4 regions of the Pseudomonas sp. MONT-RG-20F-20-E-7-02 genome follow, and region 4 is predicted to be linked to each of the others. Evidence: predicted binding sites of a transcription regulator. Region 4 holds the regulator's gene; each other region holds the start of a gene.

Region 1 (7,520 bases), on a different contig from region 4:
CAGAATCAGGCCGACCACGGCGGCAAGCAGGCCCAGGCTCAGCTCCAGCAAGGTGCCGCGGGTGTTATCGGCGTCAAGTTGCGCCTTGAGCGCTTCGGCGGGGCCGACCAGGACTTTTTCCGGCACATCCAGCAACACGCCCCACGGCTTGCCGCCGGGAATCGGTGCGAAGGGCGCCAGCACCTTGAGTTGATGGTCGGTGCGCAGGCTGCGGATCTGCGTGCTGGCGGCCAGCGCGCTGATCAATTGCGCGCCGCTGGTGGTGTCGACCTGGTCCAGGCGCTGGCTGAGTTTGCTCGCGTCCGGGCTGTAGCCGGCGAGCAAACCGGTGGGGCTGAGAATGCTGACCTGGGTCTGGCCGTCATACAGCTTCTGGCTGGCCTGTTGGCTCACGGCTTGCAGGCTGTTGAGGTTGATGTCCACCGACAACGAGGCGATGACTTTGCCGTTGACCATCAGCGGGAAGACGATGCTGGTCATCAGCACGTTTTGCCCGTCGATCACATAAAAGTAAGGCTCAATCACGCAGGGTTTCAGAGTGGTGCGCGGGCAGGTGAACCAGGCGTTGGCTTTTTCGCCGCTGGGGCCGACGCGGGTGTCGGCCATGTCGCTTTCAGGCAGCGACATCGAGGTCAATTTGCCCGGCGTCGGTTGCGACCAGTACAGGGCAAAGCGGCCCTTGTCGTTACTGCCCAGCTCCGCCTGGTTGGCGAACAGCTCATCCTTGCCGTCCAGCGCATTGGCTTCGAACACCAGCGACAAACCGAGCAGGTCCGGGTTGGCCTGCAGCGCGGCCTTGACCTGGCGGGTCAGGTCTTCGCGGGTGTCGAAGGCGTCGAGGAAGCGTTTTTCCGCCTGCTCGCGCAAAAACAGCACTTGGCGGGAAAAACCGTGGCCGTACTGGTAGGCGTCCATGAATTGCTGGCGAATCCCCAAGGCCTGCACTTCACCTTGGGCCTCGATGCGCGCCTGGGCGGACTCGTCGAGCATCTGCATGCTGGAGGCTTTGACCTGCTGTGAGCTCTGCTCCATGCGATACAGCGACAGACCCACCAGCAGGGTCACGATCCCCAGCAGGCAGAGGCCGGCGAGCAGGGTGATTTTCCATTGAATGGAGAGCTGTCTGAGGGACATCGAGGAGCATCCTTAACCTGAAAACACAGAGAGCCTCTGTATCGGCCGCTTTTTGCGCTTCTTTATTATTTAAACGTTCAATTGAATGCTCAAAGCGACGCCGTTTTTTGACATGCGCGCCCGCCTGCTGCAAAGTGCGCGCCCTTCTAATAAAACCTCCTTAAGCCTGCACGCTGGCAGCCAAGCCTATGGCCGCCTGGATGCGGGCATGCCTGTTTTTTAGTTTCTGTCTTGAGGTAACCATGATTAACGCAGTCATCGCCGCGGTCGGCACCATGCTGGTGCTCAGCTTATCCCGCGTGCATGTGGTCATCGCCATTATTGTCGGCGCCCTGGTGGGTGGCTTGACCGGTGGCCTGGGCATCGAGGCCACGCTCAAGGCCTTCAACGGCGGGTTGGGCGGCGGCGCGACGGTGGCGTTGTCCTACGCCTTGCTCGGCGCTTTCGCGGTGGCGATTGCCAAGTCCGGCCTGGCCCATGCGTTGGCGGACAAGGCGCTGATGCTGGTTGATCGCCAGGAAGCCACGGGCGGCAGCCACGTCAAATGGTTGCTGATCGGCTTGTTGTGGGTGGTGGCGATTGCCTCACAGAACATCCTGCCGATCCACATCGCGTTTATCCCGCTGCTGGTGCCGCCGCTGCTGTACGTGCTGACCAAGCTGCAACTGGACCGCCGCTTGATCGCCTGCGTGATGACCTTCGGCCTGATCACGCCGTATATGTTCCTGCCGGTGGGCTTCGGCAATATCTTCCTCAACCAGATCCTGCTGGCCAACGTGGCCAAGAGCGGTGTGGATATCAGCCAGGTCAACGTCACCCACGCCATGGGTTTGCCGGCATTGGGCATGGTCGTCGGCCTGCTGGTGGCGGTGTTTGTCAGCTATCGCAAAAAACGTGTGTATGACCTGGAGAAAATCGAGCGGGTCGAGCAAGTGGCGGTGCAGTACAACCCACTGACTTTGCTGGTGGCCGGCCTGGCGATTGCCTCGGCGTTCATCATTCAGCTGTGGCTGGACTCGATGATCATCGGCGCCCTGGCCGGGTTCCTGATCTTCTCGGTGTCGGGCATCGTGCGCTGGCGCGAAACCGACGACCTGTTCACCGAAGGCATGAAGATGATGGCGATGATCGGCTTCATCATGATCGCCTCCTCGGGGTTTGCCGAAGTGCTCAAAGCCACCGGCGACGTGCGTTCTCTGGTGGAAGCCTCGGCGGCGTTCATCGGCCACAGCCGTGGCGTGGGCGCATTGCTGATGTTGCTGGTCGGGCTGCTGGTGACCATGGGCATTGGCTCGTCGTTTTCCACCGTGCCGATCCTCGCCGCGATTTTTGTGCCGCTGTGTGTGCAACTGGGCTTCAGCCCGCTGGCGATTGTGTGCATCGTTGGCACCGCCGGTGCGCTGGGCGACGCCGGTTCACCGGCGTCGGATTCGACCCTCGGCCCGACCTCCGGCCTGAACATCGACGGCCAGCATCACCATATCTGGGACACCGTGGTGCCGACGTTCCTGCACTACAACATTCCCTTGCTGGCGTTTGGCTGGTTCGCCGCCATGACCCTCTGACACCCGCCTACAGATCCCTGGCAATTGGCCGATAGCCTCTCAAGTCGCCTAATAAGAGAGAAAAGCCATGCGTCTGAGTTTGAAGGCCAAAGTCCTGTCCCTCGCCGTAGTGCCGGTGTTGCTGTTCGCCGTGGTCATCAGCCTGACCACGGTGTGGATTCTGAAGGGCCAGGCACGCAACGAGGTGGATGAAACCCGCCAGCGCCTGCTCAACGACGCCAAGGCCACACTGCAAAGTTATGTGGAAGTGGCCATGACCACCATCAAGCCGCTCTACGACGCCGCCGCCCCGGGCGACACTGCCGCGCGGGCGCAGGTGGTCAAGTTGCTGTCCAACACCAGCTACGGCAAGGACGGCTACTTCTTCGGCTACGACTCCGAGACCATCCGCCTGTTCAAGGGCAACAGCCCCGACGGCGTAGGCAAGAGCTTCAAGGACAACCGCGACCCCAACGGCGTCTACGTCAATCGCGACCTGGTCAAGGTCGGCAAGGACGGCACCCATTACCTGCAATACAGCTCGACCCAGCCGGGGCAGACCGAACTGGTGCCCAAGCTCGGCTACACCGAGTACTTGCCGAAGTGGGACATGGTGATTGGTACGTCGGTTAACCTCGACGGCATCGAAGCCCAGGTGGCGGTGGTCGAGGCCAAGGTCGAGAAACGCATGGAAGGCGTGCTCTGGAGCATCCTCGGCGTGGCCGTGTTGGTGCTGTTGGTGATTGCCGCCGTGGGCCTGGTGACGGCCAATACCATCTTGCGTCCGCTGAACCTGATGAAAGCCAACCTCGACGATATTGCCGCAGGCGAGGGCGATTTGACCCGCCGCCTGGCCATCACCAGCCAGGATGAACTCGGCGATCTGGCCGGCGCCTTCAACCGCTTTGTCGACAAGATCCACGGGCTGGTGCGCCAGATCACCGAGATGACCTCGCAACTCACTGGGCTGGTCAGCCAGGTGTCCGAGCAGGCCCAGCGCTCGGAAACCGCCATGGAACGCCAGCGTCACGAGACCGACCAAGTCGCCACCGCGATCAACCAAATGTCTTCCGCCGCCCATGAAGTGGCGCGCAGTGCCCAGGGCGCCGCCGTTGCCGCGCAACAGACCGACGCCGAGGGCCAGGCCGCCAAGCGCGTAGTGGACGGCAGCATCGCGCAGATCCATGCGCTGGTGAACGATATCCGCAGCAGCGGCGTGTCCCTCGACAGCCTGCAACAGGACGTGTCGTCGATTGTCAGCGTGCTTGACGTAATCCGCTCGATTGCCGAACAGACCAACCTGCTGGCGCTCAACGCCGCTATCGAAGCCGCGCGGGCCGGTGAGGCCGGGCGCGGGTTTGCCGTGGTCGCCGACGAGGTACGCGCCTTGGCCAGCCGCACCCAGACCAGCACCCAGGAAATCCAGGGCATGATCGACCGCCTGCAAAAAGGCACCGAAGCCGCCGTGGACGCAATGCGCCGTTCCAGCGATGCCGGCGACGGCACCTCGGCCCAGGCCAACCAGGCCGGGGCGTCGCTGGACACCATGGCGCAGTTGATCGGCACCATCAATTCAATGAACGCACAAATTGCCAGCGCCGCCGAAGAGCAAACCGCCGTGGCCGAGGAGATCAACCGCAGCGTGCATCAGATTGCCGTGGCGGTAGACAGCGTGGCGGATGAAACCCAACTGGGCGCGCAGACGTCCCGAAGTTTGGCGGATTTGGGTCAGCGTTTGGGGCAATTGGTGGGGCAGTTCAGGATCTGATCTTTCATAGGTTCAGGGTATGTTGACTTAACGTATATACGAATATACCTCCCACCGCCCCTCGGTAAGACTTGAGCCCCAATCACAGCGCCTTCGGCCTGGCTCCTTACCTGCGCATCGCCTACGCCCTGGACGATGACTCGCTGTTGTAGGCGTGCGAGGCGATACGCCAGTTTTGCGCGGCGACGCGCTAGAGATCGCGCATCAACAGGCCAAACTGCAGGTCCATGTCGGCAGGAAGCGGCACATACGCCGTGTGCCCGTCTCCCGGCGCAACCTCGATGGCTTCGCCCTTGGCGTTATGCAGGCTGGCCAGGTCGAAGTGAAAGTTGCCGGTGGGTGTCATCAACTCCAGATGATTGCCCACGGCAAAGCGGTTCTTCACCTTGACCTCGGCCAGCTCGCCACGGCGCGCGCCGGTCAATTCGCCGACAAACTGCTGACGTTCCGACACCGAGCTGCCGTTCTGGTAATTCTGGTATTCGTCGTGCACATGGCGGCGCAGGAAACCCTCGGTGTAGCCGCGTTGGGCCAGTGACTCAAGGTTAGTCATCAGGTTGCGGTCAAAGGCGCGACCGGCCACCGCATCGTCGATGGCCTGGCGATACACCTGGGTGGTGCGCGCGCAGTAGAAATGCGATTTGGTGCGGCCTTCGATCTTCAGCGAGTGCACGCCCATGTGCGTCAGGCGCTCCACATGCTGCACGGCGCGCAGGTCCTTGGCATTCATGATGTAGGTGCCGTGTTCATCCTCGAAGGCGGGCATCTGCTCATCCGGGCGATTGGCTTCCTGCAACAGGAACACCTGGTCGGTCGGTGCACCGATGCCCAGGGTCGGTTGGAATTGCTCGACGATGTCGCCCGTGGTGTTTTCCACGGCTGGCGTGGCCTGGTATTTCCAACGGCATGCGTTGGTGCACGTGCCTTGGTTGGCATCGCGCTTGTTCATATAGCCCGAGAGCAGGCAACGCCCGGAATAGGCCATGCACAGGGCGCCGTGCACAAACACCTCCAGCTCCATGTTTGGCACCTGTTGGCGGATTTCGCCGATCTCTTCCAGCGACAGCTCGCGCGACAGGATCACCCGGCTGATGCCTTGCTGCTGCCAGAACTCGACGCTGGCCCAGTTCACCGTGTTGGCTTGCACCGACAGGTGAATCGGCATCAACGGGAAGTGGCGGCGCACCAGCATGATCAGCCCCGGGTCGGACATGATCAGCGCGTCCGGGCCCATGGCGATGACCGGGGCCAGGTCCTTGAGGAAGGTCTTCAGCTTGGCGTTGTGCGGCGCGATGTTCACCACCACGTAGAAGCGCTTGCCCAGCGCATGGGCTTCCTGGATGCCGAGCGCCAGGTTGGCGTGGTCGAACTCGTTGTTGCGTACGCGCAGGCTGTAGCGCGGCTGGCCGGCGTAGACCGCGTCGGCGCCATAGGCGAAGGCGTAGCGCATGTTTTTCAAGGTGCCGGCGGGGGCGAGCAGTTCGGGGGCGATCACGGGGGGCATGGGCTCAAGTCGCAAAAGGTCGCGAGCGTAGTGGAGCCTGGGCGAGTTTTTATTGATCCAGGTCGCCCTTTTGGGATTTTGTATCGCTGTGTATCGGCGGGGGCTTGTCGACATAGGCGCGATACGTCAGGCGGTTTCAATGGCGTCCCCCGTCTCGACAAGGTCATTGCCATGCGACTTATCTCAGCCCTGTTCGTCGGCCTGCTGGTGGCCTTCGCCCTGGTTTCCAACCAGGTCGCCAGCCGTGAAAGTGAAAATGCCCAGGGCGCCATGCCTTCGCTGGCGGGTGCAGTCGAATGGCTTAACTCGCCTGAGCTGAGCGCGCAGTCGCTCAAAGGCAAAGTGGTGCTGGTGGATTTCTGGACCTACGACTGCGTCAACTGCCGGCGCGCGCTGCCGTACGTGCAGGCCTGGGCGAAGCGGTACGAGCAGGATGGCCTGGTGGTCATCGGCGTGCACACCCCGGAATACGCCTACGAACACATCACCGGCAATGTCAGGGAGCAGGTGCGCAAGCTGGGCATCACCTACCCGGTAGCCGTCGATAACAACTACGCGATCTGGCGCAGCTTCGAAAACCAGTATTGGCCGGCCCACTACTTGATTGATGCCAAGGGGCAGGTGCGTTACAGCCACTTTGGCGAAGGCCGTTATGACGCTCAGGAACAGATGATCCAGACGCTGTTGAGCGAGGCCAGGGCGGCTGCGTCAAGCCCGTGAATCAAGCGGTCTATGCTTGTTGGAGAATCGAGGGCACTCCGAGGTTTCGCAGCGGACTAAGCAACAGGGCCTACACAGGGCCTCTGCTTTTCTGACATGGACCGGACATGAATCAAACCAACCTGCAATTCAAAACCCTGCTGTTGCTGCTGGCCCTGGTGACCATCGCTTTTATCTGGATATTGCTGCCGTTTTACGGCGCAGTGTTCTGGGCGGTGATCCTCGGCATTATCTTTGCCCCGATGCAGCGGCGCCTGCAACAGCGGTTCAACTGGAACCGCAACCTGACGTCGCTGGCGACCCTGACGGTGTGCCTGGTGATTGCGATTCTGCCGGTGATCATCACCAGCGTGTTGCTGGTGCAAGAGGGCGCGACGCTCTACAAAAACATCGAAAGCGGCAAATTGGACGTGGCGGGGTATATCGAGCAGTTCAAGAACATCCTGCCGCCGTACTTCCAGCATTTGCTCGACCGCTTCGGCATGGGCAACCTGGAAGGCCTGCGCGAAAAGATCGTCAAGAGCGCGATGCAAGGCAGCCAGTTCTTCGCGACCCAGGCGTTCAGCTTTGGCCAGGGCACGTTTGATTTCCTGGTGAGCTTTTTCATCATGCTGTATCTGCTGTATTTCCTGCTGCGCGACGGCCCCGAGCTGGTGCGCAAGGTGCGCACGGCGGTGCCGTTGGCCGAGCCGCAAAAGCGCCGTTTGCAGCTCAAGTTCAACCGCGTGGTGCGGGCCACGGTCAAGGGCAACGTACTGGTGGCCGTCACCCAAGGTGCGTTGGGCGGTTTGATTTTCTGGTTTCTGGATATTCCCAGCGCGTTGCTCTGGGCGGTGCTGATGGCGTTTCT
Region 2 (7,520 bases), on a different contig from region 4:
TGCTCGCTTTTTTTGTAGTGGATTTGCCCTCGCCAGACGCGGATGATTCGTCCCACTGACAGGACAATAGGTTGCCCATGCAAGACCTCAATGACCTCTACTATTTCGCCAAAGTCGTCGAAGCCGGCGGCTTTGCGGCGGCGGGCAGGCTGCTGGGGATTCCCAAGTCGCGGCTGTCACGGCGTATTGCCGAGCTGGAAGAACGCCTCGGCGCACGCCTGTTGCAACGCACCACACGCCAATTGACCCTGACCGCCGTCGGCGAGCGCTACTTGCGCCATTGCCAGGCCATGCTGCTGGAAGCGGAAATGGCCGACGAGGCCGTAGCCAGCATGTCCAGCGAACCGCGCGGGCGACTGCGGGTCAGCTGCCCGGTGGGCATGGCCCAGCACATGCTGCCGGACATGGTCGCGGGGTTTCTCGCCGCTCACCCACTGGTGCAGCTGGAGATGACCTTGGTCAACCGCCGCGTCGACCTGGTCGCCGAAGGCATCGACGTGGCCCTGCGCGTGCGCGAGTCGGGCGATGAAGACCCGCTGCTGGTGACCAAGCGCCTGCGACAGGCGCAGACCCTCCTGGTGGCCAGCCCGGAATTCATCCGCGAGCGGCACATCAACACCCTCGACGACCTCAAGCAATTGCCGGTACTGGGCGCCCTGGAGGCCGACCGCCTGGTGCACCTGCGCCTGATCGACCCACAAGGCAAGAGCGAAGACCTGGCACTGGAAGCGCGCCTGGGCATCGACGACTTCATCGTGCGCAAAGCCTGCGCCATAAAAGGCCTGGGCTTTACCGTGCTGCCGATGATGTATTGCGAAGAAGAATTGGCCAGCGGCCAGTTGGTGCAACTGCTGCCGCAATGGTCATCGCCGGGTGGCTGGCTGCAGGCAGTCTACCCGCACCGGCGCGGCGTGCTGCCGGCCATTCGAGCCTGGATCGACTACCTGGAAGAAGCCTTCAAGGGCTGCGGAGACCGCTTGCTATGAACATGACTGAAGCCCAAGTCGCCGCCTTCTGCCTGAGCCTGCCCGGCGCGCGGGAAGACTATAAATGGGGCGGCGTGCGCGTCTTTTCGATTGCCGGCAACAAGATGTTCGCCCTGCAGAACCTGCGGGGCGAGTCGTTGGCGTTCAAGGTCGACAAGGCGTTGTTCCTCGGCCATGTGGACCGCCCCGGCATTCACCCGGCGCCGTACCTGGCGCGCGCGCAGTGGGTCATCATGAACACGCCCTACCCGCTGGGCGCCGAGGAACTGCGCGGGCTGTTGCAACGCTCGCACCAGTTGGTGGTGAGCAAGCTGCCCAAGCGCACGCAGATCGGCTTGCGGCTAGAGGATTGAAACGAGCGTGCCGCCGAGAAACAACTGATCCATCCAGAACACCTCGTGCAGCAACACAATCACCCAGAACAGCACTTGGTACGACACTTTGCGCGTCTTGTGCCGGAACACTTGCTGGGCGATCAACGCCCCCGGCCAGCCGCCCGCCAGCTCGACGGCGTGGAGGATGTTTTCGCGCACGCGCGGGCCGTCTGATTGCGCCTTGCGCTTGTCGCCCCAGTACAGCAAAAACGCCATCACGCTGACCACGCCATAGGCCGCCAGCGGAATCACCGTCTCACCGCGATGCCACACCAGTGCCGCCCCCAGCAGCGGCGCGGCGCACAGCAATACAAAGATCAGCGCCTTCAGGCGCGGGTGCTGAATGTTCATGGCTTGACCGCCGACCAGTCGATCCAGCCGAACTGCCAGGTCGCCAGGATCACCAGGCCGAAGGCGATGCGATACCAGGCAAACGCCGCATAGCTGTGGCTGGCGATGAACTTGAGCAAGGCCTTGACCGCAATCATCGCGAAGATAAACGAGGTGACAAAGCCGATGGCAAACACCGGCAGATCATCCGGCTGGAACAGGTGACGGTACTTGTAGCCCGAGTACACGGCCGCGCCGACCATGGTGGGCATGGCCAGGAAGAACGAAAATTCGGTGGCAGTCTTGCGTGACAGGCCGAACAACAGGCCACCGATGATGGTGGCGCCGGAGCGCGAGGTGCCTGGGATCATCGCCAGGCATTGGGCCAGGCCGACCTTCAGCGCGTCTTTCCAGGTGATCTCGTCCACGCTTTGCGCGTGCACCGCATGTTGTCGGCGCTCGGCCCACAACATGATGACCCCGCCCACCACCAGCGCGGTGGCCACGGTGATCGGGTTGAACAGGTAATGTTTGATCAGGTCGGCAAAAATCACCCCCAGCACGATAGCCGGCAGCACCGCGATCATCAGGTTGACGGTGAAACGCTGAGCATTGCGCTGGGTCGGCAAGCCGATGACCACGTCGAGGATCTTGCGCCGAAACTCCCAGACCACGGCCAGGATCGCGCCCAATTGAATGATGATGTTAAACGCTTCAAAACGTTCGCCGCCGAAGCCGATCAAGTCGGCGACGATGATTTGGTGGCCGGTGCTGGAAATCGGCAGGAACTCGGTCAGCCCCTCCACAACGCCTAGAATCAATGCCTGTATGGCGGTCCAAAAATCCATGCTTCCCCCAAAGGTCATGCGCTGTGGCATGCCTTGACTGTCTTTTTAATGTTCACTGACGCAAGCGCACTCAATTTTGCGCGGCTGATTTTCAACATCGGCCTGCAAAAATTTCGTGAAAAATCAGGGAGTACTCAGGTTTTTCGATTACAGGCCGAAAGCCTATCAGACAAGCCGGAATTGTCGATGCAGCACACAATTATAAAAAGCAGGGAGTGACAGGACGATGAACAGTTTGCGCAACATGTCGATCAGCCGCCGTCTTTGGCTGATCCTGATAGTCGCCGTGTTGATGCTGCTGACCTTGGGGCTGTTGATGCTCAAGCAGATCCATGGCGACCTCTACCAGGCCAAGCGCTTGCAGACCCAACACGTGGTGCAGACTGCCAGTGGCGTGCTGGCCTATTACCAGAACCTCGAGAAAACCGGCGTGCTGACCCGCGAGGTCGCGCAAAAGCAGGCCCTCAGCGCCGTGCGTGGCTTGCGCTACGACCACGACGATTATTTCTGGATCAACGACCTGACGCCCGTGATGATCATGCACGCGGCCAACCCCAAGCTCGATGGCCAGAACCTCTCGGCGATTCGTGACCCGGACGGTTTTGCGGTGTTCAACGAGTTCGTGATCCTGGCCAAGGCCAAGGGCGCCGGCATCGTCAACTATCGCTGGCCAAAGCCGGGTGCCGAAGCGCCGGTGGAGAAAACCTCCTACATCCAACTGTTCGAACCCTGGGGCTGGATCATCGGCTCCGGCGTGTACGTGGATGACGTGCAGGCCGAGTTCAAAGGCCAGGTGTGGAACGCCTCGCTGATCGGCCTGGGCATTGCGCTGGTGATGGCCGTGCTGGTCCTGTTGATCGCCCGCAGCATCGTGCACCCGTTGCAGGCGGCGGTGAACGCCATGGCCAATATCGCCAGTGGCGAAAGCGACCTGACGCGCAGCCTCGACACCCACGGGCGTGACGAAGTCACCCAGTTGTCCCAGCACTTCAACAGCTTTACCGCCAAGCTGCGCCAGGTGGTCGGCCAACTGCAAGTGTGCGCCAACGCCTTGGGCCAGTCGTCGACGGAGCTGGGCAACAACGCCAGCCAGGCCCATGACCGCAGCCAGCAACAGTCGCAGCAGATGGAGCTGGTGGCGACGGCCATCAACGAAGTGACCTACGGTGTGCAGGACGTGGCGAAAAACGCCGAACACGCCGCCAGCGAAATGCGCGATGCCCAGGCCCAGGCGCAGCAGGGCCAGGTGAATATCGACGGCAGCTTGCAGCAGATCGACCAGCTCTCCAGCACCATCAACCAGGCCGTGGAAGTGATCCGCACCCTGTCCAGCGAAAGCACACAGATTGGTGGCGTGCTGGAGGTGATTCGATCGATTGCCGACCAGACTAACTTGCTGGCGCTTAACGCCGCGATTGAAGCTGCGCGCGCCGGGGAACAGGGGCGTGGTTTTGCTGTGGTTGCCGATGAGGTGCGATTGCTGGCTCAGCGTACGCAGAAATCCACCGCTGAGATCCAGGTGATGATTGAGCGTCTGCAAGGGCACTCGGAAGCGGCGGTCAAGGTGATCAGCGACAGCCATAGCGCCTCGCAACTGACGATTGAACAGGCCGGCCAGGCCGGTGCTAGCCTCACTGCCATTGGGCAGGCGCTGCGCAACCTCAACGGGCTGAATGCGTCGATTGCCAGCGCGACGTTGCAACAGGCGCATGTGGTGGAGGACATCAACCAGAACGTCACCCAGGCGGCCGGTTTGTCCCACAGCACTGCGTTGGCGGCGGAGCAGTCGAGCGTGGCGAGTGAGCATTTGCGTGGGTTGAGTGAGCAGTTGGGTGGGTTGCTGCGGCAGTTCAAGGTTTAGCTGCTGTTTTTTAGAGGGTAGAGTACATATCCGTTATTTGGGTGATGGCGGATATGGGTTCCGCCCTTACGGCGGGTCACTTTTGGAAAAGAGCCCCAAAAGTAACCAAAAGGGCTCTTGCCCCACCACTCGGCACCTCGCCTAGGCTCGGTGTGCCCTCACTCCGGCTTTGGAGCGGGGGCCGCCGCGATGGGCCATCCTTGGCCCAGCGCGGCTAAACCGGCGTCCTGCCGGTTTACCCCCGCTCCAAAGCCTGCGTTCGGCCAGCGTGGTTTAACGGGGCGCCTAAGATCAAGATCAAAAGCAAGATCAAAAGCAAGAGCACGGCGGCCTGACAGCCGACCTGTTCATTGAAGCTAAACTCAATCAAATGTGGGAGCGGGCTTGCTCGCGAAGGCGGTGTATCAGCCAGCTCATGTGTCACTGACCCACCGCATTCGCGAGCAAGCCCGCTCCCACATTTTGGATCTCAGTACATCAGGTAGATGGGCTTTTGCCCTGCTCTTGCTGTGCTTTTGCTTCTACCACTCAGGTCGGCTACTAGGCCGCCGTGCTGTAGATCTTGATCTTGATCTGGGATCGCCCCATCAACCACGCTGGCCGAACGCAGGCTTGAATCCGTGGGTAACCCGGCAGGACGCCGGGTTAGCCGCACTGGGCCAGGGATGGCCCATTGCGGCGGCCCACGGATTCAAGCCTTCGTTCGGGCACACCGAGCCTAGGCGAGGTGCCGAGTGGTGGGGCGAGGACTTTTTGCTTACTTTTTGGTCCTTCAAAAAGTGAGCCGCTGTAAAAGCGGAACCCTAAGTGGCCGTTACCGCAGAAATGGATATGTACTCAATCCACCTAACAAACCCACCCCATCACCGATTGAAGATTCCCGACCTTTGGTTACAATCACCGCCCTCTCCCACTCTCCCAAGGAACCGCCATGTCCGGGCTTGAATTGTTCGCCGCCGCCCTGGGGGTGATCGCTGTCTGGCTGACGGTCAAACAAAACCCCTGGTGCTGGCCCATCGGCCTGGTCATGGTGTTGCTCTACACCTGGGTGTTCTTTGACGTAAAACTCTACTCCGACATGCTCCTGCAAGTGGTCTACGCCGCGCTGCAACTCTACGGCTGGTGGCAATGGACCCGCGCCGGTGCCGTCAAGCAAGGCCGTCAGGTCACCAGCCTCGGCTGGCCTGCGATCATGACCAGCCTGTTCGTCGGCGCCGTATTCAGCCTGCTGCTCGGCGCCGCCATGGCGCACTGGACCGACGCCGCCCAACCGTGGCTCGACGCCGCCCTCACCGGCTTCAGCCTGGTGGCGCAAATGTGGATGGCGCAAAAACGCGTGCAGTGCTGGCCGCTGTGGATCGCCGTGGATGTGATCTTCGTCGGGCTGTTCCTCTACAAAGGCCTGTACCTCACCGCCGCGCTCTACGCCCTGTTCACCGTGATCGCCGTGCAAGGCTGGCGTGAATGGCGCGCCGACCCGGCGTTGCACGCATGAAAGTCGTGGTACTGGCCGGCCCCGAGTCCAGCGGCAAAAGCTGGCTGGCAGCCGAACTGCACGCGCACTTCGGCGGGCTGATGGTCGGCGAATACGTGCGGTATTTCATCGACCATCACCAGCGCGACACCACCTTGGCGGATATCCCGGCGATCGCCCGTGGCCAATTGGCCTGGGAAGACGCCGCCCGCGCCGAGCAGCCCGACTTGCTCGTCCTCGACACCCACCTGCTGACCAACAAGCTGTGGAGCCAGACCCTGTTCGGCGACTACCCAGCGTGGCTGGACGATGAACTGCTGGCCCGGCATTACGACCTGCACCTGCTTTTGTCGCCGGAAGATGTGGAGTGGACCGCCGACGGCCAGCGTTGCCAACCCGAACTGGCGGATCGCCGGGCGTTTTTCCAGGGCAGCCTGGACTGGATCGAACAGCATCAACAGTCCGCCGTGGTGATTCGCGGTAACTGGCAAGAGCGCCGCGCCAAGGCCTTTGCAGCGGTGACGCAACTGCTTGCTTGATGCTGGGCCGGTAATCAGGCCGAGGCCTTGTCAATCATTGCTGGGTTATCGACGCCCCCACACTCACGCCAACGCGGTTTCGCTGGCGCGCTCCAGGTTGGCATTCACCCGTAGCAACAACCCCAGTAACGTCGCCTCATCCTCGGCACTGAACCCCTCCAACGCCTGCGCTGTGCCCTGCACCATCACGGCATAGGCCGCAGGCATGCGTTCGCGCACGGCGTCGGTGAGGGTGATCAAGCGGCTGCGCTTGTCCGTCGGGTCGACCATGCGCTGGATCATGCCATCACGCTCCATGCGCCCGAGCAGTTGCGCCATGCTCGATTGCTCCACGCGGGCGATGCGCACCAGTTCGGCCTGGGGCAAGCCATCGCTGTGTTTGAGCGCGACCAGGACCGGAATTTGTGCCACGGCAAAGCCGAGTGCGCGCAGCTGGCCCTCGTAAAGGCGGATAAAACCGCGATTGGCGAGGCCGATCTGTTGCATCGGGTTGGGTGAGATTACGTGTTCATTCATGCTGTCGTTGACTTTCCATAGGAGCCTATGCACTAACTATATAGGCTCCTATACATATCGCCAAGGACAACCTCCATGCCCACCTCACTGCGTATCGCCATTGTCGGCGCCGGCCCCGGCGGCTTGACCTTGGCGCGAATCCTCCAGCGTCACGGGTTGGCCGTCAGCGTGTTCGAACGCGAACGCGGGCCACTGGAACGGCCCCAGGGCGGCACGCTGGACCTGCATGTCGAATCCGGCCAGCTGGCGCTGCAGCACGCCGGCCTGAAAGAGGCCTTCCAGCAAATCGCCCGCTATGAAGACCAAGGCTCGCGGCTGATGGATCAACACGGGCGCCTGCTGTTCGAAGACCCAAACCCCGAAACCGGTGATCGCCCGGAAGTCGACCGCACCGCCCTGCGCCAGATCCTGCTGGATGCGCTGCCCGAAGGCTGCGTGCACTGGGGCGTCGGCATCGACGCCATTCGCCCCGCCGGGAATGCCCGCTGGACGCTGCATGAAAACAGCATCACTCATGGCCCGTTCGACCTCGTGGTCGGCGCCGATGGCGCCTGGTCCAAAGTCCGCCCGCTGCTGTCGCCCTACCTGCCGC
Region 3 (7,520 bases), on a different contig from region 4:
TACCCGCGCTGTCTGAATAGGAGTTCGGGTTGAAGGACTCTGAATAGCTGACGTAAGGTGCCAAGCCGTTATCAAACAGATACAGCGCACCCGCTCGACCCGTCAGCTTGGTACGTTTGTCAGAGATCTCCGTGCCCAGCGGCCGACCCGCCTCTGCAATACGGTTTTCATCGGACGTCTCTACCCAATCCTGGCGAAGCCCAAGGGAAAACCGCCATTTATCCATTTCGATCAGGTCTTGCAGATACACACCCGTCTGTTCAAGGCGACGCAGGTAGCTGGTTGGTTCGTAATAGCTGATCGCTGAATTGCCGTAAACAGGGTTGAACGCGTTGATCGGTTGCAGCGACCCGCTGGACCAATCCACCACCGTTTTACGCCGCTGATAATCGGCCCCCGTCAGAACAGTGTGCTTGGTCGCCCCAGTAAAAAACTCCGCCTGCAGCATGTTGTCGATGATGAACGCGTGCAGCTTCTCATCGCCGCCCGAATAGTAGCGATTTAGCTCATTACTGGTCGGTGTGGTCCAGCCATAGGCATACACCTGATCCAACTTCACCTTGGAGTCGAGGTAACGGAAGTTCTGCCGCGCAGTAAACACATCGTTGAAGCGATGCTCGAACTGATAACCAAACGACTGCTGATCACGTTTGTAACCATCGACGCCGGGCTCGCCTTCGAAAAAGTGGCTGGAGATCCGCTGACCATTACGCTGATGCAATGCGCCGTCCGCCGGCATGCCACCGTGGTAACCACCGTCGGGATCATGCTGTAGATACGCCTGGAGCGTCAGCGAGGTGTCCTCGGTAAAGTCGATGCTGAGCGTCGGTGCCAGTGCGAAGCGCTTTTCCTTAGCGTGGTCAAACTGCGTATCAGACTTGTCCGCCAAGCCAGTGAGGCGATAGGCGATGCGCTTGTCTTCGTCCACCGGGCCGCTGAAGTCCAAACCCATGCCCTGTTGCCCGCGATTGCCCACTGTCGCTTGAACCTGATGATAAGGCTCGAACAACGGCTTTTTGCTGGTCAGTGCAACCAGGCCGCCGGGTGAGCTGCGCCCATACAGCACAGACGATGGCCCTTTCAGGATGTCCACGCGTTCAAGAAAGTAGGGGTCCACCTGCATCGTGCTGTAAGTGCCGCTGTCGCCCATGGACTTCAACCCATCAAGGTAGATGTTATCCACAGAGCCATCATTGAAACCGCGCATGGCTACGTAGTCATAACGATGGGTCGCGCCATACGGGTTGGTCAGCACGCCAGGTGTGTAGCGCATGGCCTGTGCAACAGTTTGGGAGCCCTGGTCGTCCATCTGTTCACGGGTCACCACGGAGACGGTTTGCGACGTTTCCAGCAGGGCGGTGCTGGTCTTGGTTGCGATCTGGCTATGTGTAGCGTTGTAGCCTTCCATGCTGCCCAAGGCATTCCCCAGCGCGAAGCCTTTGATATCGGTGGTGGGCAATGTCAGCGTGCTGCTTTGCGGCTGAGCCTGTAGAACAAAACTGAAGCCGTCCTGCGAATCAGCCTGCAACCCGGAGCCGGCGAGCACATGGTTCAACCCCTGTTCGGCTGAATACTCGCCGTGCAGCCCAGGCGATTGTCGGCCCTGAGTCTGCGCAGGCGTGCTGGAAAGGGTTATGCCCGCCTGCCGGGCGAACTGATTGAGCACCTCGCTCAGCGAGCCGGCTGGAATGTCATAACGCGGACTCACCTGCGCGCTGGCCGTCTGCGCCGCCATGGCCACAGTCGAAACAGCCCCCATGCCCATTGCCGTCGACAACAACGCGGCACGTATGGCTTTGGCTAAAAGAGGGTAGGAAGAGTCTGGTGAGTTACTGAGAAAACGCGCAGTCATGATCAAGGTCCGTTGAGGCCGGTAAGGCAGATGGAAACGCTTACTGTCTAAGCCGGACTCACGGAAAAAAACCGCCAAAAACCTTCATAAAAAGTCAGGCCGAGCGCTCCAGGCTCACCCACCAACGTGTGCGATAACGCACGCGAACAGGTAGCGTCTGCGGCAGGATCGCCAGCAACTTGTCGGTGTCCTCCAGCCGAAAAACTCCCGACAGCCGCAAGCCGGCAACATCCGCCGAACAACCCAGGTAGCCATGGCGGTAACGCCCCACCTCCAACAGAAAGTCGGCCAGGCGCATACCACGCGTCACGATCAGCCCATCGGTCCACGCCCCAACATCCATATCCAAAGGCGGGGCCGGCGTGGCATGCGTCTGGTTTACGAGATAGTTTTCCCCCGCGTGGGCTTGAGTCGAGAACCCATCCGCCGAATGCGGTGAATGAATGGCCACATTGCCGCTGACCACGCTCAAGCGTGTGCAATCGCTGTCTTGGCGCACGCTGAAGCGCCCGTCCATGCCTTCGAGCAATCCATGCCGAGTTTGGACCAGCAAGGGTGCTGACAAACTCGCGCCGCAAGTCACCAGGATCTCCCCACGCACAAGCGTGATGAGGCGTTGCTGCGCACTGAAGTCCAGGTCCACTGCACTGTCGGTATTGAGTTGCAGGCGAGTACCATCCGGCAATTGCACACTGCGCCGCTCGCCAGTGGCTGTCGCGAGGTCGGATGTCCAGCGCTGCCAGCCGGTCAGGTCCCGACTGACCCACACTGCAGAGCCCACCAGCACTACACCGGACAACATCTTCAGCGCCTGCCGCCGACCCAAGCCGTGTGCAACATTTTCCAGGGCCACATGGGCCCCCGGAATCGCAGACAATTGGCTGTTCAACTCCTGCTGCAGCGCCTGTACTCGTTGCCAGGCCAACTCATGGTCAACATGCGCCTCGCGCCAATGCTCGCATTGCGCATGCAGGCGCACATTGGCACGGTTGTTACGCAGGCGCAGGGCCCAGCTGATGGCTTGCTTGACCACTTGGGCATCGGGTCCGGAACGCGCGGCGTTACCCACAGGCATCAAGTCTCATAACGCAGCACGTAACAGTGATACAGCGCCTCAGCGATGTAGCGTTCCACAGAGCGAACCGACACGCCCATCTGCTGCGCGATCTGCTTGTACGTCAGCCCATCGCACTGAGCCAGTAGAAACGCCTTACGCACCTTCGGCTTCAATCCGTCTAAAAGGCGGGCGATTGCCTCCAGAAGTTCCAGCACCAACGCACGTGCTTCGGTGCTGGGTGCCAACGCTTCCGGCAGGTGGGCGATGGACTCCAGGTAAGCGCGTTGGATTTCTTCACGGCGCCAATGATCAATCACCAAACCCCGGGCGATGGTGCGCAAGAACGCCCGGGGCGCCTTGAGTTCAAACCTCTCGGTCTTTTGCAGCAAACGCACAAAGGTGTCTTGCGCCAAGTCCGCTGCATCGGCGGCATTGCCCAGCCGGCTGCGCAGCCACGTGTTGAGCCAATTGTGATGGGTGCAGTAAAGCGTCTGCACCACACGTTCACACGCAATGTACTCAGTAGATGGCATTCACACAGGCCCGGCCAGACGTCACAAATGATAATTAGTCGCATTGTCTGAAAGCCTGAAAGATTTTGCAATCTCTCCTCGCAGCGCCTGCACCGTTGGTCGGTTTCCCACGCAAAATGAGGATGCTTCTCACAAATTTCTAAGATTTCTCTTGGTGTGGCCGAAAGCCTGATGAGCCATGCGTGCACCGAAATAGAGCGGTCCAAGAGAGTCCGCCTATCCCGTTACATGGAATGTTCCACTCGGCACGCTCATCCCCCTTTGGCAAAAGAAGTCGATGAAATGAATCTCAAGTTCAGTCATAAAATTCTGTTGGCCGCGTCAGGCGTCGTGGTTCTCGCATTCGCGTTATTCACGCTCTACAACGACTACCTGCAGCGCAGCACCATCAAGCAAAACCTGGAATCGTCCATCCAGCAATCGGGTGAACTCACGGCCAGCAGTGTGCAGAACTGGCTCAGTGGTCGCATCCTGGTCCTCGAAAGCCTGGCGCAAAACGTCGCGCATCAGGGCAGTGGTGCCGACCTTCCGGGCCTGGTTGATCAACCTGCGTTCACCTCGAACTTCCAGTTCACCTACGTCGGTCAAACCAACGGTGTGTTCACCCAGCGCCCTGACGCCAAAATGCCCGACGGTTATGACCCACGTCAGCGTCCTTGGTACAAGCAAGCCGTGGCCGCCGACAAAACCATGCTCACCCCGCCTTACATGGCTGCCGTGGGCGGTCAGATCGTCACCATCGCTCTACCAGTCAAAAAGAACGGTGAGCTGCTGGGCGTAGTGGGCGGTGACCTGAGCCTGCAGACCTTGGTGAAGATCATCAACTCGGTGGACTTCGGCGGCATCGGCCATGCCTTTCTGGTCAGCGCCGATGGCCAGGTCATCGTCAGTCCTGACCAGGACCAGGTGATGAAAAACCTTAAGGACATCTACCCAGGCACAAACCTGCGTATCGAGAAGGTCAGCCAGGATGTTGTCCTCAATGGCCAGGACCGTATCCTCTCGTTCACGCCAATCAGCGGTTTGCCAGGTGCCGATTGGTATATCGGTCTGTCAATCGACAAAGATAAAGCCTACGCACCGCTGGGCAAATTCCGTACTTCGGCATTGATCGCCATGTTGATCGCGGTCGTCGCCATTGCCGTGCTCTTGAGCCTGTTGATTCAAGTACTGCTGCGCCCGCTGACCACCATGGGCATTGCCATGCAGGACATTGCCCAGGGCGAGGGTGATTTGACTCGGCGCCTGGACGTGACCAGCAAAGACGAATTTGGCGAAGTTGGCAGTGCCTTCAACCAGTTCGTCGAGCGTATCCACGCGTCCATCTCCGAGGTGTCTTCGGCGACGCGTCAGGTGCACGACCTGTCCCAACGCGTGATGGCGTCGTCCAATGCCTCGATCATCGGCTCGGACGAACAAAGTGCGCGCACCAACAGCGTGGCGGCGGCAATCAACGAACTGGGCGCCGCCACCCAGGAAATCGCGCGCAACGCGGCCGATGCTTCGCAGCACGCCAGTGGTGCCAGCGAACAGGCAGACGACGGGCGCAAGGTCGTCGAGCAAACCATCCTGGCGATGTCGGAGCTGTCGCAAAAAATCAGCCTGTCCTGCACCCAGATCGAAACGCTGAACGCCAGCACCGACAACATCGGCCACATCCTTGATGTGATCAAAGGCATCTCCCAGCAAACCAACTTGCTGGCACTTAACGCCGCCATTGAAGCTGCTCGTGCCGGGGAAGCCGGGCGTGGTTTTGCCGTGGTTGCCGATGAAGTGCGTAACCTGGCGCACCGTACTCAGGAGTCTGCCGAAGAGATCCATAAGATGATCACTTCGCTGCAAGTGGGTTCGCGTGAAGCGGTGACCACCATGAACGCCAGCCAGACCTCCAGCGAAGAAAGCGTTGAAGTGGCTAACCAGGCCGGTGAGCGCCTGGTCAGCGTGACGCAACGCATCGTCGAGATCGACGGCATGAACCAATCGGTCGCTGCCGCCACCGAGGAGCAGACCGCCGTGGTGGAAACCCTCAACGTCGACATCAACCAGATCAACCTGCTGAACCAGCAGGGCGTGGCCAACCTCAACGAAACGCTCAAGGACTGCGACGCACTGTCCCAGCAGGCCAGCCGATTGAAGCAGTTGGTCGACAGCTTCAAAATCTGACCCTGTTTGTGCAGGAGCGAGGCCTCTCGCTCCTGCTGATCAGCTGAGCATCTGGCGCACATTCTCCAGTGCGCTGTCGGCGAAATCCTGCACAAACTCTTCAAACGCTGCCGGCGGCATTTCCAGCGGTTCGCCAATGAGCGTCCAGGTCGCCCTGGAGCGGTCCTCACCAAGCCCTTCAACACGCATTGCGGCCCACAACTGCGCGACGCCCAACGTGTTGTAGAGCGTGGTCCACGTCATATACATGGCCTCGTCGTCGTGGCTGTTGAGTTGCTCGACAACGCAATGACCATCGTGGAAAAACTTCGTGCGTAACGCACCTACACCCGTCCCCGTCATTTGGATGTGCGACAGCGCGGGAATAAAGGCATCAAAGCCTGCAAAGTTGCCCACCACACGCCACAGGCGAGCGGCCTCGCACGGGACTTCCACAGACGCCACCAACGGTGCGCCGCCAGGGTTGCGGATCAATGTATCGGGTTGCAGCGGTTTCATAAGCATGTCCTGACGGGGTTAGATAAAGCCAATGGCCTTGAGGTGGTCGCAGCCCTTGCGTAGCAGCGCCGGGTCCTTTTTTGGGTAGTGCTCGCCCATCGCGTCCACACCCTGGCGTGCGTTGTCGTGACAAATCATCGACACGTCGCTGATGTCTTCTGCCAGGTCATTCAGGTAAAAACCCAGCACGCCAAACAGCGCGTTTTCGCGACCCACCGTGCGTAGCGCGCTTTGCCAGCGCGCAATGCTCACCCGTTCGAAGCGGTGGCCCGCTTGGCTGAACGCATCAAGGTAATGTTCCCAACTCAACGGTTGTGGGTTGTGCAGGTTGAAGACGTTTCGCCCGGCAGCCCACTGGCCGCAGTGGAACGCAACGAAGCGCGCAAAGAAGTCCACCGGCATCAAGTCGAAGTTCACCTCCAGGCGCGGCGCCAGGCCCAACTGCAACGACCCTTTGAGCATCATCATCAGGCGGTTGTTGTGCGGCTGGCAGACGCCGTTACGGCTGTTGAACGCGATGTTTCCCGGGCGATAGATGTTCACCCAGGCACCTTGCTCGGCAGCACGCCCCAGCAGTCGTTCGGCGACCCATTTGGAAAGGTTGTAGCCATTCTTGAGATACAGCGGCAACGACTCCACCGCGTGCGTTTCGAGAATGTACCCCTGGGCGTCAATATGACTGCAGGCCGAGAGTGTCGAGACGTAGTTAAAGACTTTCTTGCAATGGGTTTCACACAGGCGCAGGCACTCCAGTACCGGTTCGACGTTGTCCCTGGCAAGTGAGGCGTAGTCCATCACATGGTTGACCCACGCAGCGTTGTGCACCAACACGCCATGTGTGCGGGCGAGGTGCTCATACACATCGCAGGCCAGGCCCAGTCGTGGCTGGCTGATATCGGCGGCGTAGACGTGCACGCGGCTCAGGTCCATATGCTCCAGGCGATACTCGCGTAATGCCTCGGCAAACCGTGCCGCAGCGCAATGCCCCGGCTGCTCCCGTACCAGGCAGGCCACTTCCTGCGCGCCGCCTGCCAACAACGCTTCGACCAGATGCACGCCGACAAAACTGTTGGCGCCGGTGACGATGACTTTGCGTGGGTCGCCTGCGCGTTCCGCGTGCAGTGGTTCTACTGTCAGCGGTTGTGACGCATCCAGCTCCACCTGGCCCGACAGTGCATTGGGAAGAGCACCGTCTTCCAACAGAACGGCGAGCGTACGAATCGTCGGGGCTTCAAAGAATCGGCTCAAGGAGAGGCTGCGACCAAACGCTTCGCGCACACGTAGCAACAGGGTCGACAGCAGGATGGAGTGGCCGCCGAGGTTGAAAAAACTCTCGTCAATGCAAACGTCATCGCCAGGCACATCCAGCAACTCGCTCCACAGCGCCACCAGGCGTGTTTGCAGAGGCGTTTGCGCG
Region 4 (7,520 bases):
CTGCGGCACGCGCAGGTGCCGGAGCAGCTGCGGGGGCTGGAGCCGGAGCAGGTTTGGCGGCAGCTTTGGCCGGTGCAGGTTTCTCTGCCACTGGTGCGGCAGTTGCAGCCGCAGCGGCCGGGGCCACTTCGGTGAACTTGCCTTTGCCGTGCAATTCGTCGAGCAGGGCTTCGAATTCGTGATCGGAGATCAGCCCGTCGCCGGCAGGTTCAGCCTTGGCGGCTGGCGCTGCGGCGGTCGCGGCGGTCGCGGCGACTTCCGGCAAGGCTTCGGCCACAAACGTGCCTTTGCCGTGCAGTTGGTCGAGCAATGCTTCGAATTCGTCGTCGGTAATGTCGGTGCTGGCAGGCGCAGCCGGTGCTTGCGGTTCGGCGGCAGCAGGCGCCACTGCGTCGGCGGCGAACTGGCCTTTGCCATGCAACTGGTCGAGCAAGGACTCGAACTCAGCGTCGGTAATGTCTTCGCTGGTCGGCGTGGCAGGCGGGGCTGCGGGCGCAGCGGGTGCTTGCGGCGCTTCCGCCTCGGCCTTCACGGCGCTGAGGGAGTTGAGCAGCTGTTCGAACTCGCTGTCGGTCACATCCGCTTCAGGCTCGGCCACCGGCGCCGCTTCCACCACCGGCGCAGCCGTGGTGTCGGCAGGTTCGGCCAGGCGCGCCAGGGCGGCCAGCAGTTCCGGGGTGGCAGCCGTGATCGGGGCACGTTCGCGCACTTCGCTGAACATGCCGTTGACCGCATCCAATGCTTCGAGAATTACGTCCATCAGTTCCGAGTCGACGTGTCGCTCACCCTTGCGCAGGATGTCGAACACGTTCTCGGCGATGTGACAGCACTCCACCAGCTCATGGAGCTGGAGGAAGCCGGCGCCCCCTTTTACAGTGTGAAAACCGCGAAAAATTGCATTGAGCAGGTTCGCATCATCCGGGCGGCTTTCCAGCTCGACCAGTTGTTCGGACAGTTGCTCTAAAATTTCGCCGGCCTCTACAAGGAAATCCTGAAGGATTTCTTCATCGGCGCCGAAGCTCATGTGGGTGCTCCTTAGAAGCCTAAACTGGATAACAGGTCATCTACGTCATCCTGACCTGACATAACGTCTTCACGTTTATCGGCATGAATCTGCGGACCTTCACCCTTGGCGAGATGTTTTTGTGGATCTTTTTCCGAGAGGATCGCTTCGCGGTCATGTTCGATGCCGGCAAAACGATCAACCTGGCCGGCCATGAGCACCAATTTGAGCAGGTTGCTTTCCACTTCGGTGACCAATTGGGTCACGCGCTTGATCACTTGACCGGTGAGGTCCTGGTAATCCTGGGCGAGCAGAATGTCATTGAGGTTGCTGGCAACCGTGCGGTTTTCCTGCTCGCTGCGCGACAAAAAGCCGTCGACCCGACGCGCCAATTCACGAAACTCTTCCGCACCCACTTCCCGACGCATGAAGCGGCCCCAGTCAACGCTGAGGGCCTGCGCTTCGGTGGCCATGCCGTTGACCAGGGGCGTGGCGTTTTCCACCAGGTCCATGGTGCGGTTGGCCGCTGCCTCAGTCAGCCTGACCACGTAGGACAGGCGTTCGGTAGCATCGGTGATTTGCGAAATCTCTTCGGCCTGGGGCATATGCGGGTCAATCTGGAAATTGACGATCGCACTGTGCAGCTCGCGTGTGAGCTTGCCCACTTCCTGGTACAGGCCGCGGTCACGGGTCTGGTTGAGCTCATGGATTAACTGCACCGCGTCGCCGAACTGGCCTCTTTCAAGGCTGTCGACCAACTGGTGAGCATGCTTTTTCAGGGTCGACTCAAAATCGCCCTGTGACGTTTCTTTATGCTCCATAGCTCCCCCGTGGCAGCATCAATGACCGATGCGTTCGAAGATTTTTTCGATCTTCTCTTTCAAGGCCAGCGCAGTGAATGGTTTGACCACGTAACCGTTAACCCCGGCTTGGGCGGCTTCGATGATCTGTTCACGCTTGGCTTCGGCGGTCACCATCAACACAGGCAAGCTGCGCAGTTTTTCATCGGCGCGCACGTGACGCAGCAAGTCGATGCCGGTCATGCCCGGCATGTTCCAGTCGGTTACCAGAAAGTCGATGCTCCCGCTGTTGAGGATCGGAATCGCCGTAATGCCGTCATCCGCCTCGACCGTGTTGGTGAACCCAAGGTCACGCAACAGGTTTTTTATGATCCGCCGCATCGTTGAGAAGTCATCAACGATGAGGATTTTCATGTTCTTGTCCAATTCGACCTCCAAGCAGTCTTAAACGCGCCCAGCACCTGGACGCGCCATTTCAATCAACAGGCGTTACACAAAAAGGACTGCCCAGGGCACCACGGAACGAACCCGCGAAGGCTTGAAGCCTTCGCGGTAGCGTCTGCAGTGTCCCCACACTGCCTGTCAGCGCGCGCGCCACTCTCCCAATCGCCCCCGCAAGCGGGCTGCGCACTGGCTGTGCAACTGGCTGACACGCGATTCGCTGACCCCCAGGACCTCACCGATTTCCTTGAGGTTCAGCTCTTCGTCGTAGTACAGCGCCAACACCAGTCGCTCACGCTCCGGCAAATTGGCAATCGCATCCGCCAATGCGCCCTGGAAACGTTCGTCTTCCAGGTCGCGCGACGGTTCGAGATGAGCACTCGCGCCGTCCTCGTGCAGCCCTTCGTGTTCGCCGTCCTGCAACAGGTCGTCGAAACTGAACAGGCGGCTGCCCAAGGTATCGTTCAAAATCCCGTAGTAATCGTCGAGACTCAATTGGAGTTCGGCCGCAACTTCATGATCTTTAGCGTCACGACCGGTTTTTGCTTCAATTGCGCGAATTGCGTCACTGACCATTCGCGTGTTGCGGTGTACCGAGCGCGGCGCCCAATCCCCTTTACGCACCTCATCGAGCATCGCGCCACGGATACGGATGCCCGCATACGTCTCGAAACTCGCCCCTTTGCTCGCGTCGTATTTGGTCGACACTTCGAGCAAACCGATCATGCCGGCCTGGATCAGGTCTTCGACCTGCACGCTGGCGGGCAGGCGTGCCAGCAGGTGGTAGGCAATGCGCTTGACCAGGGGCGCATAGCGCTCGATCAGTTCGCCCTGGCTGTCACGTGCCGACTTTTTGTAAAGGTTGTAGCCGCTGGATGTCATAGCACAGGTCCCGCGCTCGTCTGATGCACCAATCGCTCGACGAAAAACTCCAGATGCCCCCGAGGGTTGGCGGGCAACGGCCAAGTATCGACCTTCTGGGCAATAGCCTTGAACGCCAGTGCGCACTTCGAACGAGGGAACGCTTCGTAGACTGCACGCTGCTTTTGCACAGCCTTGCGCACACACTCGTCATAAGGAACTGCGCCAACGTATTGTAAGGCGACATCGAGGAAGCGATCCGTGACCTTGGTCAACTTGGCGAACAGGTTTCGCCCTTCCTGCGGGCTTTGGGCCATGTTGGCCAGCACGCGGAAGCGGTTCATGCCGTAGTCACGGTTGAGCAGTTTGATCAGGGCATAGGCGTCGGTGATCGAGGTGGGTTCGTCGCAGACCACCAGCAGCACCTCTTGCGCGGCGCGCACGAAGCTGACCACGGACTCGCCGATGCCGGCGGCGGTGTCGATCACCAGCACGTCGAGGTTGTCGCCGATGTCGCTGAACGCCTGGATCAGGCCGGCATGCTGCGCCGGGCTCAGGTGCACCATGCTCTGGGTGCCCGAAGCGGCCGGCACGATGCGAATGCCACCGGGGCCTTGCAGCAGCACATCGCGCAGCTCGCAGCGGCCTTCAATCACATCGGCAAGGGTGTGTTTGGGTGTCAGCCCCAGCAACACGTCGACGTTCGCCAGGCCCAGGTCAGCATCCAGCAGCATGACGCGACGGCCAAGCTCTGCCAGGGCCAGGGACAAATTCACTGACACGTTAGTTTTCCCGACGCCACCTTTGCCGCCGGTCACCGCGATCACCTGTACGGGATGCATGCTGCCCATTTTATTTCTTTACCTTGTCTTGCTTAGACGCAGGCTACATGGCTTGGCCGCGTGAATCGCTTGCAGACCATCGATGTAGATACATTTCACGGTGTTCATCCTGACCCTCAACCCACCCGCTTGGCGGGGTTGTGGTAAAGGTCGGCGAACATATCGGCCATCGCTTCCTCGCTAGGCTCTTCTTGCATTTGCACACTGACAGCACGGCTGACCAACTGATGACGGCGCGGCAGATGAAGATCATCCGGGATCCGCGGCCCGTCGGTCAGGTAGGCGACCGGTAATTCATGACTGATAGCCAGGCTCAGCACTTCGCCCAGGCTCGCGGTTTCGTCGAGCTTGGTGAGGATGCAACCGGCCAGGCCGCAGCGTTTGTAGCTGTGGTAGGCAGCGGTAAGAACCTGTTTCTGGCTGGTGGTTGCAAGCACCAGGTAATTTTTCGACTTGATGCCACGCCCGGCCAGGCTTTCCAGCTGCATGCGCAGCGCCGGGTCACTGGCTTGCAGGCCGGCGGTGTCGATCAGCACTACGCGTTTGCGCAGCAGCGGGTCGAGGGCGTTGGCCAGGGACTGGCCCGGGTCAACGTGGGTCACCGACACATTGAGAATGCGGCCCAACGTCTTGAGCTGTTCCTGAGCGCCGATGCGGTAGCTGTCCATGCTCACCAGCGCGATATTCTGCGCGCCGTACTTGAGCACATAACGCGCAGCCAGCTTGGCCAGGGTGGTGGTCTTGCCCATGCCGGCAGGGCCGACCATGGCAATCACACCGCCCTCTTCCAGCGGTTCGATTTCCGGGGTGACGATCATGCGCGCCAGGTGCGCCAGCAACATGCGCCAGGCTTGGCGTGGTTCTTCAACTTCGGCGGTCAGCGCCAGCAGGTCGCGGGACAACGGGCCGGACAGGCCGATGCGTTGCAGGCGGCGCCACAGGTTGGCCTGTTGCGGCTTGCTGCCTTGCAACTGGTTCCAGGCAAGCGACCCGAGCTGCACTTCGAGCAGTTCACGCAGGCCATTGAGTTCAAAGCGCATCGAATCGAACACGCGCTGGTCGACTGCGGCGGCCGGGGCTGGCGCTGCAGGACGTGGCGGTTCTTTGAAAGTCGGTTCAACCAGCGGCTCGGCGGCGGTCAGCGGCAGGCCGGCGAACAACTGGCGATTGGTGGTGGTATCGCTGTCGCCACGCATGCTCAGCTCAGCCTGGGCCGAGACAATGCGCGAAGCGGTCTTGCGCAGCTCGTCTTCGAGCTCCATGTTCGGCACGCGCGGCGCCAAGGCCTGCGGCGTGTAATCCAGCGCAGCCGTCAGCTCGACACCGCCGGCAATGCGACGGTTGCCGATAATCGCGGCATCGGCGCCCAGCTCATCACGTACCAGTTTCATGGCCTGACGCATATCGGCGGCGAAAAAACGCTTAACTTGCATAACCCACTACCTCAGCCGTTGGGCCCTACTGTCGCGACGATAGTCACTTGCTTGTTGTCAGGAATTTCCTGATAAGCCAAAACGTGCAAATTCGGTACTGCCAGGCGTCCAAACCGCGACAACATCGCGCGGACCGGGCCTGCCACCAGCAGAATCACCGGGTGACCCGCCATTTCCTGGCGCTGCGCGGCTTCGATCAACGAGCGCTGCAGTTTTTCCGCCATGCTTGGCTCCAGCAGAACGCCCTCTTCCTGGCCTTGTCCTGCCTTCTGAATACTATTGAGCAATATTTGTTCCAACCTTGGCTCCAAGGTAATAACAGGCAGCTCAGACTCAATGCCTACAATGCTTTGCACGATTGCACGGGACAATCCGACGCGCACCGCCGCCACCAGAGCGGCAGTATCTTGACTCTTGGCGGCATTGTTGGCGATGGCCTCGGCGATGCTGCGAATGTCGCGTACCGGCACCTGTTCGGCAAGCAAGGCTTGCAGCACTTTGAGCAACTGCGACAGCGACAGCACGCCCGGCACCAGCTCTTCGGCCAATTTTGGCGAGGCTTTGGCCAGCAAACCCATCAATTGCTGGACTTCCTCGTGGCCGATCAGCTCGTGGGAGTGTTTGTACAGGATCTGGTTGAGGTGCGTGGCGACTACGGTGCTGGCGTCCACCACGGTGTAACCGAGGGATTGCGCCTGGCTGCGCTGGCTGACTTCGATCCACACCGCTTCCAGGCCAAAAGCCGGATCTTTGGCGGTGATGCCGTTAAGCGTACCGAACACCTGGCCGGGGTTGATCGCCAGTTCGCGGTCGGGGTAAATCTCGGCTTCGGCGAGGATCACGCCCATCAGGGTCAACCGGTAGGCGCTGGGCGCCAGGTCGAGGTTGTCGCGGATATGCACGGTGGGCATCAGGAAGCCCAGGTCCTGGGACAGCTTCTTGCGCACGCCCTTGATCCGCGCCAGCAATTGGCCGCCCTGGTTGCGGTCCACCAACGGAATCAGGCGGTAGCCGACTTCCAGGCCGATCATGTCGATCGGCGTCACGTCATCCCAGCCAAGCTCCTTGGTTTCCTGGGCGCGGGCCGGAGACGGCAACAGGTCTTGTTGGCGGGCGATCTCCTGCTGAGCCAGGACCTTGACCTGGTTTTGCTTGCGCCAGAACAGGTAAGCACCACCGGCCGCCATGGCTGCCATGCTCAGGAACGAGACATGCGGCATGCCCGGCACGATGCCCATGATCGCCATGATGCCCGCCGCCACGGCCAGCGCTTTGGGCGAGGCGAACATCTGCCGGCTGATCTGCTTGCCCATGTCTTCGGAGCCCGAAGCACGAGTCACCATGATCGCCGCCGCTGTGGATAACAACAGTGATGGCAATTGCGCCACTAAACCGTCACCGATGGTCAGCAAGGCGTACACCTTGCCCGCATCGCCGAAGGTCATGCCGTGCTGGAAGATACCGACCGCCATGCCGCCGATCAGGTTGATGAACAGAATCAACAGGCCGGCGATGGCGTCACCGCGTACGAATTTGCTCGCGCCGTCCATGGAACCGTAGAACTCGGCTTCCTGTGCCACTTCCAGACGGCGGGACTTGGCCTGGTTCTGGTCGATCAGGCCGGCGTTGAGGTCGGCGTCGATGGCCATTTGTTTGCCGGGCATGGCGTCGAGGGTAAACCGCGCGCTCACCTCGGAAATCCGCCCGGCGCCCTTTGTCACCACCACGAAGTTGATGATCATCAGGATCGCGAACACCACGATACCGACCACGTAGTTACCGCCGATCACCACCTCACCGAAGGCCTGGATCACCTTACCGGCGGCGGCGTGGCCGTCCTGGCCGTGGAGCATCACCACCCGCGTGGACGCCACGTTGAGCGCCAGGCGCAGCAGCGTTGCAATCAGCAGGATGGTGGGGAAGACGGCGAAATCCAGTGGGCGCAGGGCGTACACGCAGACCAGCAGCACCACCACCGACAGGGCGATGTTGAAGGTGAAGAACACATCGAGCAGGAACGGCGGCATCGGCAACATCATCATTGCCAGCATCACCAGCAACAACAACGGCACACCCAGGTTGCCCCGCGACAAGTCAGTCAGGGTGCCACGGGCCGTGTTGAGCATTTGAGAGCGATCTA

Evidence for each region. The regulator FliA, encoded in region 4, starts transcription of late flagellar genes. The targets are predictions, from matches to a motif close to CTAAAGTTTNNNNNNNNNNNGCCGNTAA.
Region 1: the regulator FliA is predicted to act here: its motif matches at 1,173-1,200, upstream of L8I05_RS27565 (methyl-accepting chemotaxis protein).
Region 2: the regulator FliA is predicted to act here: its motif matches at 2,672-2,699, upstream of L8I05_RS05755 (methyl-accepting chemotaxis protein).
Region 3: the regulator FliA is predicted to act here: its motif matches at 3,582-3,609, upstream of L8I05_RS29245 (methyl-accepting chemotaxis protein).

Annotation. Positions count from the first base shown of each region.
Region 1 covers NZ_JAKNQN010000014.1:16,733-24,252, reverse strand. Annotated here, with positions in the region: gene L8I05_RS27565 (methyl-accepting chemotaxis protein) at 1-1,134, opposite strand, end outside; gene L8I05_RS27560 (Na+/H+ antiporter NhaC family protein) at 1,380-2,699, shown strand; gene L8I05_RS27555 (methyl-accepting chemotaxis protein) at 2,767-4,446, shown strand; gene yegQ (tRNA 5-hydroxyuridine modification protein YegQ) at 4,637-5,950, opposite strand; gene L8I05_RS27545 (thioredoxin family protein) at 6,122-6,670, shown strand; gene L8I05_RS27540 (AI-2E family transporter) at 6,778-7,520, shown strand, end outside.
Region 2 covers NZ_JAKNQN010000002.1:64,430-71,949, reverse strand. Annotated here, with positions in the region: gene L8I05_RS05775 (LysR substrate-binding domain-containing protein) at 78-986, shown strand; gene L8I05_RS05770 (MmcQ/YjbR family DNA-binding protein) at 983-1,339, shown strand; gene L8I05_RS05765 (DUF1294 domain-containing protein) at 1,328-1,711, opposite strand; gene L8I05_RS05760 (undecaprenyl-diphosphate phosphatase) at 1,708-2,538, opposite strand; gene L8I05_RS05755 (methyl-accepting chemotaxis protein) at 2,765-4,399, shown strand; gene pnuC (nicotinamide riboside transporter PnuC) at 5,331-5,894, shown strand; gene L8I05_RS05745 (AAA family ATPase) at 5,891-6,412, shown strand; gene L8I05_RS05740 (MarR family transcriptional regulator) at 6,476-6,928, opposite strand; gene L8I05_RS05735 (NAD(P)/FAD-dependent oxidoreductase) at 7,004-7,520, shown strand, end outside.
Region 3 covers NZ_JAKNQN010000022.1:1,013-8,532, forward strand. Annotated here, with positions in the region: gene L8I05_RS29230 (TonB-dependent siderophore receptor) at 1-1,852, opposite strand, end outside; gene L8I05_RS29235 (FecR family protein) at 1,947-2,927, opposite strand; gene L8I05_RS29240 (sigma-70 family RNA polymerase sigma factor) at 2,927-3,442, opposite strand; gene L8I05_RS29245 (methyl-accepting chemotaxis protein) at 3,725-5,605, shown strand; gene L8I05_RS29250 (SRPBCC family protein) at 5,645-6,103, opposite strand; gene L8I05_RS29255 (amino acid adenylation domain-containing protein) at 6,122-7,520, opposite strand, start outside.
Region 4 covers NZ_JAKNQN010000001.1:418,408-425,927, reverse strand. Annotated here, with positions in the region: gene L8I05_RS01950 (chemotaxis protein CheA) at 1-1,024, opposite strand, end outside; gene L8I05_RS01945 (protein phosphatase CheZ) at 1,036-1,824, opposite strand; gene L8I05_RS01940 (chemotaxis response regulator CheY) at 1,843-2,217, opposite strand; gene fliA (RNA polymerase sigma factor FliA) at 2,386-3,126, opposite strand; gene fleN (flagellar synthesis regulator FleN) at 3,123-3,956, opposite strand; gene flhF (flagellar biosynthesis protein FlhF) at 4,064-5,380, opposite strand; gene flhA (flagellar biosynthesis protein FlhA) at 5,392-7,506, opposite strand.